3 regions of the Arthrobacter sp. CAN_C5 genome follow, and region 2 is predicted to be linked to each of the others. Evidence: predicted binding sites of a transcription regulator. Region 2 holds the regulator's gene; each other region holds the start of a gene.
What was found. The regulator LexA, encoded in region 2, represses DNA repair genes until DNA is damaged. The targets are predictions, from matches to a motif close to TCGAACANNTGTTCGA.
Positions count from the first base shown of each region.

Region 1 (4,563 bases), 730 kb from region 2:
TGCAATGAACTCCCTAACGTGCTGTTCCTGCAAGGCAGGGGAGATGGTGCCGTCTGAAGTCTGAGACTGACGGATGTAGATAGCTGCACGTTTCGGAGCCGGCGAAGCGGTCATAAATTTTCACGCTACATTCAAAGGGTGTTGTTGTCCATCTCGCTGACGGAGATGGAGCGGATGGTGAGGTCCTGAAGATTATGCATGGCCCAAGTCTAGGCACGCCGGGAAGTGGGCGGGACTATCGGGTCGAATCGACGCGTGGAACAATGTCTGAATCTGCACAGCGCCCGTAATGCGGGCTGATAGAGCACAAGATAGTCCTCAGACCGAAAGGCAACAGTGAATCCTGGCGCAACAGACAGCACCGATGTCACCGGCTGGCTGCGCATCGACCAGGCAAGCTCGGTTCCCCCGTATGAACAGCTCCGCGTCCAGATCCTGGACGCCGCGAACAGTGGGACCCTGCCCGTTGGCACCCGGCTGCCACCGGTGCGGACCCTCGCCGGCCACCTGGGCGTCGCGGTGAACACCGTCGCCCGGGCCTATCGGGAACTGGAGCAGGCGAACATCGTCGTCACCCGCTCCCGGGCCGGAACCGTCGTGGCAGCAGCTGGAGACGAAGCCCGCCAACGCGCCGCAGAAGCCGCTGACGACTATGCGGATGTGATCAAGGCCAACGGCCTGACCGAGGACGAAGCAGTCGCCTATTTACGGGCGGCTCTGCGCCGTCGGTGAACATCCCGCCCCAACCCGCCGACGACACGCTGAAAACACGCTGATCGAACATGTATTCGAACGCAGTTTCAATTAGAGTAGTCAGGTGTCTATTGCAACTTCGCTCGAATCAGAGTTTTCCGACCCGAGAATGTCCCAGGACCTGTCGCGCCTGATCGTCAAGGGGGCGCGTGAGCACAACCTCCGCAACGTCGATCTGGACCTGCCTCGGGATGCCATGATCGTGTTTACCGGGCTGTCCGGGTCCGGTAAATCCTCCCTGGCGTTCGACACCATCTTCGCCGAAGGACAGCGACGCTACGTGGAGTCCCTGTCCGCGTACGCCCGGCAGTTCCTTGGCCAGGTGGACAAGCCCGACGTCGACTTCATCGAGGGCCTCTCGCCGGCGGTCTCAATCGACCAGAAGTCCACCAACAAGAACCCCCGGTCCACTGTTGGCACCATCACCGAGATCTACGACTACATGCGGCTGCTCTGGGCCCGTGTGGGACGCCCGCACTGCCCCACCTGCGGTGAGCCGGTGGCGAAGCAGACCCCCCAGCAGATCGTCGATCAGTTGCTGGAACTGGAAGAGGGCACGCGTTTCCAGGTCCTCGCCCCCGTGGTCCGCGGACGCAAGGGCGAGTTCGTCGACCTGTTCCAGGAACTTACCGCCAAGGGCTACGCCCGGGCCCGCGTGGACGGCGACGTCATCCAGCTGTCCGACCCCCCGAAGCTCGGCAAGCAGTACAAGCACACCATCGAGGTGATCATCGACCGCCTGGTGGTCAAGGACGGCATCCGCCAGCGCCTGACCGACTCGGTGGAAACCGCGCTCAAACTCGCCGACGGTCGCGTCCTCGCCGACTTTGTCGACCTCCCCGAGAAGGATGCCAAGCGCATCAGGGCCTTCTCCGAGCACCTCGCCTGCCCCAACGAGCACCCGCTGGCGATCGACGAGATCGAGCCTCGCTCCTTCTCCTTCAACAACCCCTTCGGTGCCTGCCCGGCCTGCACCGGTATTGGCACCAAGCTAGAGGTTGACGAGGAACTGGTGGTACCCAACCCCGACCTCTCCCTCGCGGAAGGCGCCATCGCCCCCTGGTCACTGGGCACCGCAACCCTTGAATACTGGACCCGGCTCCTCGAGGGCCTGTCCAAGGAACTGAACTTCAAGATGGACGTGCCCTGGCGGAAACTGCCGGACCGCGCCCGCGAGGCCGCCCTGTACGGCAAGGACCACAAGGTGGTTGTGCAGTACAAGAACCGCTTTGGACGCGAGCGGAAGTACAGCACCGGTTTCGAAGGCGCGGTGCAGTACATCCACCGCAAGCACCTGGAAACCGAGTCGGATCACGCCCGTGACCGTTACGAAGAGTACATGCGGCAGATTCCGTGCCCCACGTGTGGGGGAGCCCGGCTGAACCCCGCGTCCCTGTCGGTGCTGATCAACGGCAAATCCATCGCTTCAGTCGCCGCGATGCCGATGCGGGACTGCAGCGACTTCCTGAACAACCTGGTCCTGACCGGGCGGGAAGCCCACATCGCAGCCCAGGTGCTCAAGGAGATCCAGGCGCGCCTGCAGTTCCTGCTCGACGTCGGGCTGGAATACCTGAACCTGGAACGTTCCTCCGGCACCCTCTCCGGTGGCGAGGCCCAACGGATCCGGCTGGCTACCCAGATTGGCTCCGGCCTGGTGGGAGTGCTCTACGTACTCGACGAGCCGTCCATTGGCCTGCACCAGCGGGACAATCGACGCCTGATCGAAACGCTCGCCCGGCTCCGCAACCTGGGTAACACCCTGATCGTGGTCGAGCATGATGAGGACACCATCCAGGAAGCCGACTGGATTGTCGACATCGGTCCGGGCGCGGGGGAGCACGGTGGCGAGGTGGTCCACTCCGGTCTGCTCGAAGACCTGCTCACCAACGAGCGCTCGATCACCGGCGACTATCTTTCGGGGCGTCGGAAGATCGAGATTCCCAAGAAGCGCCGGAAGATCGACAAGTCACGCCAGCTCAAGGTCATCGGAGCACGTGAGCACAACCTGACCTCGTTCGACATCGCATTCCCCCTGGGTGTGCTGACCGCAGTGACGGGTGTCAGCGGATCCGGAAAGTCGACCCTGGTCAACGAGATCCTCTACAAGGTCCTCGCCAACAAGCTGAACGGGGCGAAGCAGGTTGCCGGCCGGCACAAGCGGATCGACGGTCTGGAGCACCTGGACAAGGTGGTTCACGTCGACCAGAGTCCGATCGGCCGGACGCCGCGCTCCAACCCCGCCACCTACACCGGGGTCTTCGACAACATCAGGAAGCTCTTCGCCGAGACCACCGAGGCAAAGGTGCGCGGCTACCTTCCCGGCCGTTTCTCCTTCAACGTGAAGGGCGGCCGCTGCGAAGCCTGCTCCGGCGACGGCACCCTGAAGATCGAAATGAACTTCCTCCCCGACGTCTATGTGCCGTGCGAGGTCTGCCACGGACAGCGCTACAACCGTGAAACCCTTGAAGTGCATTACAAGGGCAAGACCATCGCCGACGTGCTGAACATGCCCATCGAGGAGGGAGCCGAGTTCTTCGCCGCCTTCAGCCCGATCGCCCGGCACCTCAACACGCTCGTCGAGGTGGGCCTCGGTTATGTGCGGCTGGGTCAGCCTGCAACCACCCTGTCCGGTGGTGAGGCGCAGCGCGTGAAACTGGCCAGCGAGCTACAGAAGCGATCCAACGGACGCAGCATCTACGTGCTCGACGAGCCGACCACCGGCCTGCACTTCGAAGACATCCGCAAGCTCCTGCTCGTCCTGCAGGGACTCGTCGACAAGGGGAACACCGTGATCACGATCGAGCACAACCTCGACGTGATCAAGAGTGCCGACTGGGTCATCGACCTCGGGCCCGACGGCGGATCAGGTGGCGGCCAGATTATCGCAACCGGCACCCCCGAGCAGGTGGCCAAGTCGACGAAGAGCTACACCGGGACCTTCCTCGCCGAAACCCTCGGACGATAGGTAGCGGTCGATATATTCCGTGAAGGGAATGCAGTTTTCCACTGGGGACCGGCTGTGGGAAACTTGGCCGGTGATGAACTACCGCCTGCTCGTGCTCTTTGACCTCGACGGAACCCTCGTCGACCCTGCAGGCGCCATCACCGGCGGAATCACCGCGTCGTTGAAGGCCCACGGGCTTCCGGAGGCGTCGGATGATCAGCTGCGCGCCATGGTGGGGCCGCCGCTGGTCACCTCCCTGCGCGAGATCGCAGCGGTTCCGGAGCATCTCTTGGACCCGGTCATCGCCCATTACCGGGAGGGTTACCGACTAAAGGGCATGGCAGGCAGCCAGCCTTACCCCGGGATTATCGCGGTCGTGGAACGGCTGCGTGCCGCCGGACACCTGGTCGCCGTCGCGACCCAGAAGCCGCAGGGGCTGGCGGGTGAGCTGCTCCGCGTCCAGCAGATGGAAGGATTGTTCGACTCGGTCGATGGTTCGCCCGACGAGGAACAGGTTCCAGGCCCGGACGGCAAGACCCCGATTATCGCCGCGGCACTCGCCCGTCACGAGGGCAGGTACGACGGCGCCGTCATGGTGGGCGACCGATCGCACGACATCAGCGGAGCGGCGGCCAACGGGCTTGACTGCATCCCCGTGGGCTGGGGCTTCGGCTCACCCGAGGAGTTCCGTGCCGCGGGCGCCACCGAAACGGCCGATACGGCTGAGGTCCTGCTGGACCTGATCCTCGCACGGGTGCCGCGGGAGGTGCGTCATGGGCATCTATGACCTCACCCGCAGCGGCACCCGGGGACTGATCGCCGGGCTCTGCCGCCCCACCGTCGAAGGTCTGGCCAATGTCCCGGCG
Region 1 covers NZ_JAGGMZ010000001.1:2,027,988-2,032,550, reverse strand. The annotation lists gene H4V95_RS09585 (recombinase family protein) at 1-114, opposite strand, end outside; gene H4V95_RS09580 (GntR family transcriptional regulator) at 337-732, shown strand; gene uvrA (excinuclease ABC subunit UvrA) at 863-3,718, shown strand; gene H4V95_RS09570 (HAD hydrolase-like protein) at 3,792-4,484, shown strand; gene H4V95_RS09565 (1-acyl-sn-glycerol-3-phosphate acyltransferase) at 4,471-4,563, shown strand, end outside.
Region 1: the regulator LexA is predicted to act here: its motif matches at 777-792, upstream of uvrA (excinuclease ABC subunit UvrA).

Region 2 (4,563 bases):
TGCCAGATACGTTGTGGATCCTCAAGACCTCCGAAGAGGACGAAGTTGGCGTCCGACGGGACCGGTGACAGTCCCAGACCCCGCAGGCTCTCGACGATCCGGTCCCGCTGCGCCTTGATGTTTTCCACATTGGCAAGCAGCTTCCCGGAGTGGGTCAGGGCGGCGTTGGCGGTCGCCTGCGTCACTGCCGAGAGGTGATATGGCAGGCGGACCAGCCGCAGCGCATCAGTAACCTCGGGTGCGGACGCCAGATAACCGAGACGGGTTCCGGCCATGGCAAAGGCCTTGCTCATGGTGCGGGACACCACGAGGCGCTCGCGGCCCTCCAGTAGGGTCAGGGCGCTGACCGTGCCGGTGTGGGCAAACTCTGCGTAGGCTTCATCGACGATCACGATCGCCTGGGCGTCCTCGCTGGCCTCATAAACGGCTTCCACGACGTCCAGCCCAAGGGCGGAACCGGTGGGATTGTTGGGCGAGCAAAGGAAAACGATGTTTGCCCCGGACTGCTGTACCTGGCGGGCAGCATCGCCGGCACTGAGATCAAACTGCCCGTTTCCTTCCCCGGCGATGTACCGGGTGCCGGTGCTGCTGGCAAGGAGCGGATACATGGAGTAGGTCGGCGGGAAGCCAATCGCGGACCGACCCGGCCCCCCGAAAGCCTGCAGAAGGTGCTGCAGCACCTCATTGGACCCGTTCGCCGCCCAGAGGTTGTCCGGAGTCAGCCCGTGGCCCAGGTACCGGGCCAGGTTGGTGCGGAGCTCGGTGAACTCCCGGTCCGGGTACCGGTTCAGGCCGCCGACCTCATGGCTGATCGCAGCGATGATTGCCTCCCGCACCTCGTCCGGGACCCCGTAGGTGTTCTCGTTGACATTCAGGAGGATCGGGACGTCCAGCTGGGGGGCACCGTAAGGGTGCTTCCCCCGGAGATCGTCGCGTAGGGGCAATCGGCTCAACCGCTCAAACTGTTCGCTCACCTCTCAAGGTTAAGCGCGGAGCCCGCCAGTACAGAATCGGGCCACCTGCAAGTCCGCGCTACCACCTGCAAGGCCACGCTGACAGGCAAGTCCATGTTGGCAGGTAAGCGCACAACCGTTGGCGCACCGCGTCGGCGGCCGAAAGCTGGCGGACCGGGTTGGCTATATTGACGGGCCGGCAGTGACCTGACGGGCCGGCAGTGAATTGCGCTGCGAGGGTGCTTCTGCGAGGGTGCTGCGGGTCACCGTCCGGACGGGATATCCAGCTGCTGCCCAGCCTGCAGTACCGAGGTGCTGAGGCTGTTCAGTTCGACGATCTCGGCCACGACGTCGCGTGGGTCCCGCTCGGGAGCAAACTCGGTGGCCAGGTGCCAGATGGTTTCGCCGGAGGCTACGCTCACGCTGACGGTCTGGGTGAATTCACCGTGTTCGCTGGAGGCCTTCGCCGGGGAGTTGAAGAAGCCGGACAACATGAGGGCGGCTGATGCCAGCAGCACGATCGGCAGGCCGACCAACAGGAGCCTGCCGCGGCGGGTGAGCCGCAGTTTTGCGCGGCTGGTGTCACGGGCGGGGGAATCTTGGTGTGTGGTGATGACAGACATGGATACACCTCTCTGTACTCGAATCAGTCCATTCGATCCCGGCGCTGCGGCCGGGCCCGGCCAACGGGCCGGGGATCCTGTTCGACTGTAAAACCGGGTGAACCCGTTTTGTTCGAACTTATCTTCGAATTACTGCTTGTTTATTTTTAGCACTCATTGACGAACTTTGTCGAGACACGATCGAACAAATGTTTGAAAACGTGTCCTAACTCCCATACCGTTAGGGCAAGGATGATGGTTTGGTTCCAGCAGAAATCAGCACATCATCCGCCACTGACAAAATAAGCTCGGCCCCTGAAAACATCAGGATCCGCCGGGTCACCTGGATTCTTATCGAAGGGACAGCGACCGTGAAAGAGTCCGACGGACCACTGGATGAACAGACCTCCGACCTGGCTCCCACGGCCCTCCCCGCCCGTGGCCGCCCCCGGGGTCGGCAGGTGCCCAAGGGAATGACCGTCCGGCAGAAGAAAATCCTGGAGACCATCCAGCGGGCGATCGGCACCAACGGCTATCCCCCGTCCATGCGCGAGATCGGAGACACGGTGGGGCTGGCGAGCCTGTCAAGCGTCACCCACCAGCTCTCGCAGCTGGAAAGGATGGGGTACCTAAGGCGGGATCCGAAGCGGCCCCGCGCGATGGAGATCCTGCTGCCCCTCACCCTTGATCACGACCAGAAGGGCGCCGCCGCTGGGACCGCTGCGGGAGCTCCAACCGAGATCGGCGGTGCCATTGACGCTGCAATGGTTCCCATGGTCGGCCGGATTGCTGCTGGTGGGCCCGTCCTCGCGGACCAAGTGGTCGAGGACGTCATGCCGCTGCCGCGGCAGCTGGTGGGCCACGGCGACCTGTTCATGCTTCGCGTTTATGGGGACTCAATGATCGACGCGGCGATCTGCGACGGCGACTGGGTGGTGGTCCGTCGGCAGCAGGAAGCCCAGAACGGTGACATCGTGGCAGCACTGCTGGACGACGAGGCGACGGTGAAAACGTTCCGCCAGCGTGACGGCCACACCTGGCTCCTGCCGCAGAACACCCAGTACGAGCCGATCCTCGGCGATCAGGCCACCATTATGGGCAAGGTCGTCTCGGTGATGCGCGCCCTCTAGCGGGGCTCGCCAGCCAGACGCTCCAGGACCCCTAGCGCCGTCGCGCGATCGGTGGTGGACCAGAACGGGGGAAGTGCGGCACGTAGGAACGAGCCGTACCGTGCGTTGGCCAGCCTGGAGTCCAGGATCGCCACCACCCCCTTGTCTTCGGTCGCGCGGATCAGCCGTCCGGCGCCCTGGGCGAGCCGGACAGCCGCATGCGTCGCGGAAACGCTCATGAAGCCGTTGCCGCCAGCCTTGGCCACCGCCCTCGTCCGGGCTGTCATCAGGGGGTCGTCGGGCCGGGGGAACGGAATCCGGTCGATGGTCACGAGTCGGCAGGACCTGCCGGGCACGTCCACTCCCTGCCACAACGACATGGTGCCGAACAGGCAGGTGTCCGGCTCATCGGAAAACTGCTTGACCAGGGCGGACATCGAGGAGTCGCCCTGGCACAGGATGTCGAAGTCGACCCGGGGTCGCAGCGCCTCTGCCGCTTCTTCCGCGGCGCGGCGGGACGAGAACAACCCGAGTGCCCCACCCCGGGAGGCCTTGAGAAGCACCTCCAGCTCATCGAGTTGGGCCGGCGAGGTGCCACGCTCAGGCTTGGGCAGATCCTTCGCCACGTAGAGCACGCCCTGCTTCGGGTAGTCGAACGGACTGCCGACGTCGACCCCGGTCCAGGAGGGCGCAGACGCCCCGGCAAGCCCCAGCGAACCGGCGACCGGTCCGAACTCGGAACCGATGGCGAGGGTCGCCGACGTCAGCACCACCGTGTGGTCGGCGAAGAGCCCCTCCCGCAATTTCCCTGCGACGGAGAGCGGCGCAATGTTGATCGTGGCGGGCGCAGTGTCGTCAGGCTGCGAATACCCGGTACCCGGAGAGAAGGTGCTGGGCCGTGACGCCCACAGCACTTCCCCAGCGGGGGTCGCGGTGAGCAGTCGTTCACACAGTTCAAAGACCGCCATGACATGGGACTTGGCCATCTGCCGGCCACCGTCCGCCGGGGTTGGGCCATCCCCCTTCGCATCCGAGAGCACCGCGCGGCAGGCCTCACGGACCTGCGTGATGGCGGATTCCTGGTCCTCGGTGAGGCCTGCAGCCATCAGGCCGGAAGGGATGCCCTCGACCGTCGACTCGAAGAAGCGGTTCGCTGAATCCAGGGGTTCAGCGCTCACTGACAGGTGTCGGCGCGCCGCTGAGGCAGCGGCGGAGATCATGCCGGTCGAAAGCTGCCCGGAGACCGCGCCCGTGACCCTGTCATGCAGTTCGTGTGCCTCATCAATGACCACCACGTCGTACTCGGGCAGGACGGCCAGCCCTTCGAACGCGCTGATGGCCAGCATGGCGTGGTTGGTAATGACGATGTCGGCGTCCCCCGCCTTCGCCCGGGCCCGCTCGCTGAAACATTCAGCTGCAACAGGGCATTTCTGGGCTCCCAGACACTCCATGCTGCTCACCGACACCTGACGCCAGGCCTGCTCGCTGACGCCAGGGGTAAGTTCGTCGCGGTCACCCGTCTCAGTGTCCTCCGCCCATTCCCGGAGCCGGACCACCTCGCGGCCCAGCGGTGTGGCCGGGCCTGCCGCCGGGTGGGGTGCAGCGGTGTCCTCACCGAGGCTGAAGAGCGCGTCGGGGGCCCCTTCCTCAGGGAAGCCGCCGCCGGTCTTGTGCTTGCAGACGTAGTTCCCGCGGCCCTTGAGGAGGACAACGTCCACCGGGCGCGGCAGTTTGCCGTTTAACGCCTTCAGGAGCCGGGGCACATCCCGGCCGACTATCTGAGCCTGGAGGGCGAGGGTCGCCGTCGACACGATTGCTGGCTTGTCGTGGGTCAGGGCGTGGGAGATCAGCGGAATGAGGTAGGCCAGAGACTTGCCGGTACCCGTTCCCGCCTGGACC
Region 2 covers NZ_JAGGMZ010000001.1:2,760,726-2,765,288, forward strand. The annotation lists gene H4V95_RS12950 (histidinol-phosphate transaminase) at 1-974, opposite strand, end outside; gene H4V95_RS12955 (LysM peptidoglycan-binding domain-containing protein) at 1,217-1,576, opposite strand; gene lexA (transcriptional repressor LexA) at 2,029-2,685, shown strand; gene H4V95_RS12965 (ATP-dependent DNA helicase) at 2,682-4,563, opposite strand, start outside.

Region 3 (4,563 bases), 1.7 Mb from region 2:
ATACCCCCGGGGACCCCGGTGACGCGTTCGACGAGGGTATCGGCCATCACCTGACCCCGGGACCTGGGGTCACCGGCACCCCGGACCGTGTCAGCGTGACGAGTCAACACGGCGTAGGTGGCGACGGCTTCCTTCACCGGAAGCAACGCGGTCAGATAGGCCATGGTGTCCGGTGCCGGCCGGATACTCACACACCGCTCCGTCACAGCGTGGGCGGCCCGGTTCACCACCGACCGGGGATCCCGCCGGTACGCGGCTGCCTTCGCAGCGGCGACGACCGCCTTATCCCCACACCCGGTGAACCTACCCGTATCAGCTGATAGCTCTTCATCCACGGCAGCACGGTCAACACTACTGAGGCACGCGGTCTCTTTCACCAACAGGGTCGCCCGCCACTCATTGAGCTGACCCGTGTGAAGGGCCGCCAGTGTGTGGGGCATCTCCGTGACCAGCGCCCGCGCCAAGCCGAGGAGCCGGCTGCCGCGGGACGGGGATTCACGCCTGGCTAATGCGACCTGCGCCCCCACCCCTTTGCCCTGTTCGGCGGCGGGTACCCCGGCGAGGGTTTGGGTGTCGCGTTCAGCGACGTCGATCGCAACCGTGATCCGGGCTTGTACCCCAGCAATCGCCGACTTCAGATCCTCCAACTCCCGCAACTGATCAATCAACCCTGCCGCATCCACCGCCGGTTTCAGGGAGTTCAGCGCTTCGGCCAGGGCTAGGGTGGAACGCTCACGGCCAACCCCGGCAGACGCAGCGGAAGAAGCACCGTCAGCAGCACCAGAGGAGCGGCCGCCGCCAGGTTCACCAGAAGAACAAGCACCCGAGGCTCCCCGCGGAGCCACCACTCGGGAGGGGGTTCCCTTCCGTTTCGGTGATGGAGCTGCCCTGCCTTCCATACCTCTATTGTCCCAAACCCCACCGACATTCCTGCGGAACTAAGGGCTATGTGGACAAACCTCTCGAACGAATATTCGAACGATGAGAGTCTGCCTATCCGACGAGGTAGGGCCAGGCCAGAAGGAGAGGACGAACAAAATGTTGCTGAGAGACGCCCGGAGCCAGCGCAGAGAGTTTGTCAGGTTTAGTCGTTAGCTTCGGCGTCAAGGGCAGGACGGGCCGGATACGGAGCAGATCCTGGTCCAAGACCTGCGCCCCGCTGGCGGCGAGCATCAACGCCGGCGAAATCCCCAGCCTAGGTGTCCCAAGACAGCTAGGCGGTCAGCCCGAGAACACTCATCCGGCGGGAATGATTACGGGTCAGCTGAGAGAAGAGCAGGAGGGTCTCCTTTTCCTGGTCCTCCTCGGCGCCGGCGAACAGCAAGGCACCGAGAAAGGCCCGCTCGATCCCGATCCGTTGCGCCTGGGTAAGCGCCTCGCCCACCAGACGTCGCCCCCAGAGTGCCAGCCGAGACGCCAACCGTGGGTCGTTGGCGAGCGCGGCCTGCAGTCGCTCCTGCAGTAGCGGGCCCTGTTCATCGGCGGACTGGATCCTGCCGATCAGCTCCCGGGTGGGCGCATCCAGCCGTCCGGCGAGCGCTGTGTAGAAGTCGTCCGAGATCGCGTCGATCACATAGGCCTTCATCAGTGACTCATACCAGTCGCCCGGCCGGGTCCTTTCGTGGAAGGAGTCAATGGACGGCTGGAACGGGGTCATTGCGGTTTCCACGTCCACCCCCAGCGCGGCCAGGTGGGCGCTGACCATCTCGAAATGCTCAAACTCGATCACGGCGAGACGCCCCAGCGTGGCACGGTCATGCAGCGTGGGCGAGAACCGGGCATCCGATGACAGCCGCTCAAACCCTGACAATTCTCCGTAGGCCATCACCCCGAACAGGTCAACGATGAACCGTGCGTACCGGGGATCATCGGGAAGCCGCGGCGTCACTCCGGTGGCCGTATCTGTGACGGCGCCGGATTCCGCGGCGTAGGAGGTGGCTTGCTGAGGGGTGACTTGCCCGGATGGGGAGGACGGCGCTGAACTCATGGGGTTAAGGGTACCGGTGCCGAACCGTCGGGCCCGGTCATCTGTCCCACCACCAACCCTGCGTTCCCGGAGCCCGGTGTATTACGGTTGAGGTTGTGCCGTACTCGCATCTGGATTTGTCGAACCGGAACTCACAGCTTCAGCTGACCCGTTCCCTGCAGTTGCTCCGTGAAGAGTTGAGCCTTGAGGCTGACTTCCCGCCCGACGTTCTCGATGAGGCCAGGCGGGCAATCACCAGCCACTCTTCCCCAACGACCGATCTAACCGGCCTTGGTTTCATTACCATCGATCCACCCGGGTCCACCGATCTGGACCAGGCGGTTCATCTGGAACGCGACGGGTCCGGCTACCGCGTCTGGTACGCGATTGCGGACGTTCCAGCCTTCGTGGCACCCGGGGGTGCCATTGACCGTGAGGCCCGCCGCCGCGGTCAGACCGTCTACGCGCCGGACGGCAGGATCTCCCTGCATCCTGAGCTGATTTCCGAGGATGCCGCCAGCCTGCTGCCCGAAAAGGTACGGCCAGCCTATGTGTGGCAGTTCCTGCTGGATTCGGAAGGGGAGGTGCAGGACATGGATCTGCAGCGCGCCACGATTCGCAGCCGGGCCCAACTGACGTATGAGCAGGTGCAACGGGACCTCGACTCCGGCGGCGCACCCGAGAACCTGGTGCTGCTCAGGGAGGTGGGACTGTTGCGCATCGAACTGGAACGACTGCGCGGGGGTGCCAGCCTGAACCTTCCCGAGCAGGAAATCGCCAACGACGGTGACAGGTATTTCATCCTCACTTCACCGCCGTTGCCCGCCGAGGACTGGAATGCCCAGATTTCCCTGATGACCGGAATGGCCGCCGCACAGCTGATGATCGACGGAAAGATCGGTGTGCTGCGGACCATGCCATCACCCGATAAAGAGTCGGTGGCCCGTTTTCGCCATCAGGCACGGGTCCTCGGGAAACCCTGGCCGGAGGGCATGGCCTACGGCGAATTCCTGCGAAGCCTTGACACCACCGAACCGCGCCAGCTGTCCCTGATGCACGCGGCCGCCTCGCTGTTCCGTGGTGCTGGCTACACTGCGTTCGACGGCGACCTGCCTGCAACCATGACACAGGCGGCCATCGCCGCCCCCTATGCCCACACCACAGCCCCGCTGCGCCGGCTGGTCGACAGATTTGTGCTGGTGATCTGCGCGGCGCTGTGCGCCGGGACGGAGGTCCCCGGGTGGGCCCGGGACGCACTGCCGGAACTGCATTCGTTGATGAACTCATCCAACCAGCTGTCCTCCCGGCTGGAGCGGGGCGCCCTGGACGCCGTCGAGGCGGCGCTCCTGAGCAACCTGGTCGGCCAGGAGTTCGACGCCGTCGTCATTGCCGCTTCGAAGCCACCGAACGGGAACTCCCCCGACGACTATCGGCCAGTCGGAACCATCCAGCTGGCCAACCCCGCGGTGGAGGCCAGATGCGAGGGTGAACTGGTCGCGGGCGAGGAAGTCCGGGTACGGCTGGTAATCGCCGATATTCCAACACGGACTACCCGGTTCGAGTTGGTCAATGGTGCGCCCACGCCCGGCGTGTCGGGTACCGCCGCCGGGGCAGGGTAGAGTTTACTTCCGTAGTAATGGATGCCCGGTCGTACTCGTCATATCTTGATTAGTAACCCCTGACCCGCAAGTACCTACGCGATCTTGAGTTCTTCTTAGCCGGCAGGATTCCCTCGAATCCCCGGCCTGCAGTTGTAAGCCCGCGATCGGCTTCCACTGGACGCCATGCGCCTGTTCCTCCGGGCTGACCACACGTCAGCCACCCGTCGAGTTCAAGCAGCCGCACGGCCTAAATGAACGGTATTTAATTGAACATTGATGACACTCAGGTGCAAGACACCCACCACCTCCATGCTGACAACAGCGACGAGGAGATCTTCGTCGAGGAGACCCTCGTAACCACCGAGGAGCCTCATAAGGAGGCGGAGGAAACGTTCGCCGACTTCAACGTCCGCGCTGACATTGTGGAATCCCTGGCCGACGCCGGGATCATCCACCCCTTCCCTATCCAGGCCATGACCCTGTCCATCGCCCTCGGCGGCCATGACATCATCGGCCAGGCCAAGACTGGAACCGGCAAGACCCTCGGCTTTGGCATCCCCGCACTGCAGCGTGTGGTGGCCCCCAAGGACGACGGCTACGACCGCCTCCCTGTGCCCGGCGCTCCCCAGGCCCTCATTGTGGTGCCCACCCGCGAGCTCGCCGTCCAGGTTGCCGGCGACCTCACCACTGCCGCCAAGAAGCGGCACGCGCGGATTGTGACGATCTACGGCGGACGGGCCTACGAGCCACAGATCGAGGCGCTGAAGAACGGCACCGAGATTGTGGTCGGCACCCCCGGTCGTCTCATTGACCTGTACCGGCAGAAGCTGCTCTCCCTCGCCAATGTGAAGCTGGTGGTGTTGGACGAGGCCGACGAAATGCTCGACCTCGGGTTCCTTCCGGATGTCGAAACGCTCATCGCCGGTACTCCTGCGGTCCGTCAGACCATGTTGTTCTCCGCCACCATGCCCGGCCCCGTGGTCGCGATGGCTCGGC
Region 3 covers NZ_JAGGMZ010000001.1:1,059,841-1,064,403, reverse strand. The annotation lists gene H4V95_RS05135 (HNH endonuclease signature motif containing protein) at 1-899, opposite strand, end outside; gene H4V95_RS05130 (ferritin-like fold-containing protein) at 1,214-1,987, opposite strand; gene H4V95_RS05125 (RNB domain-containing ribonuclease) at 2,083-3,585, shown strand; gene H4V95_RS05120 (DEAD/DEAH box helicase) at 3,840-4,563, shown strand, end outside.
Region 3: the regulator LexA is predicted to act here: its motif matches at 963-978, upstream of H4V95_RS05135 (HNH endonuclease signature motif containing protein).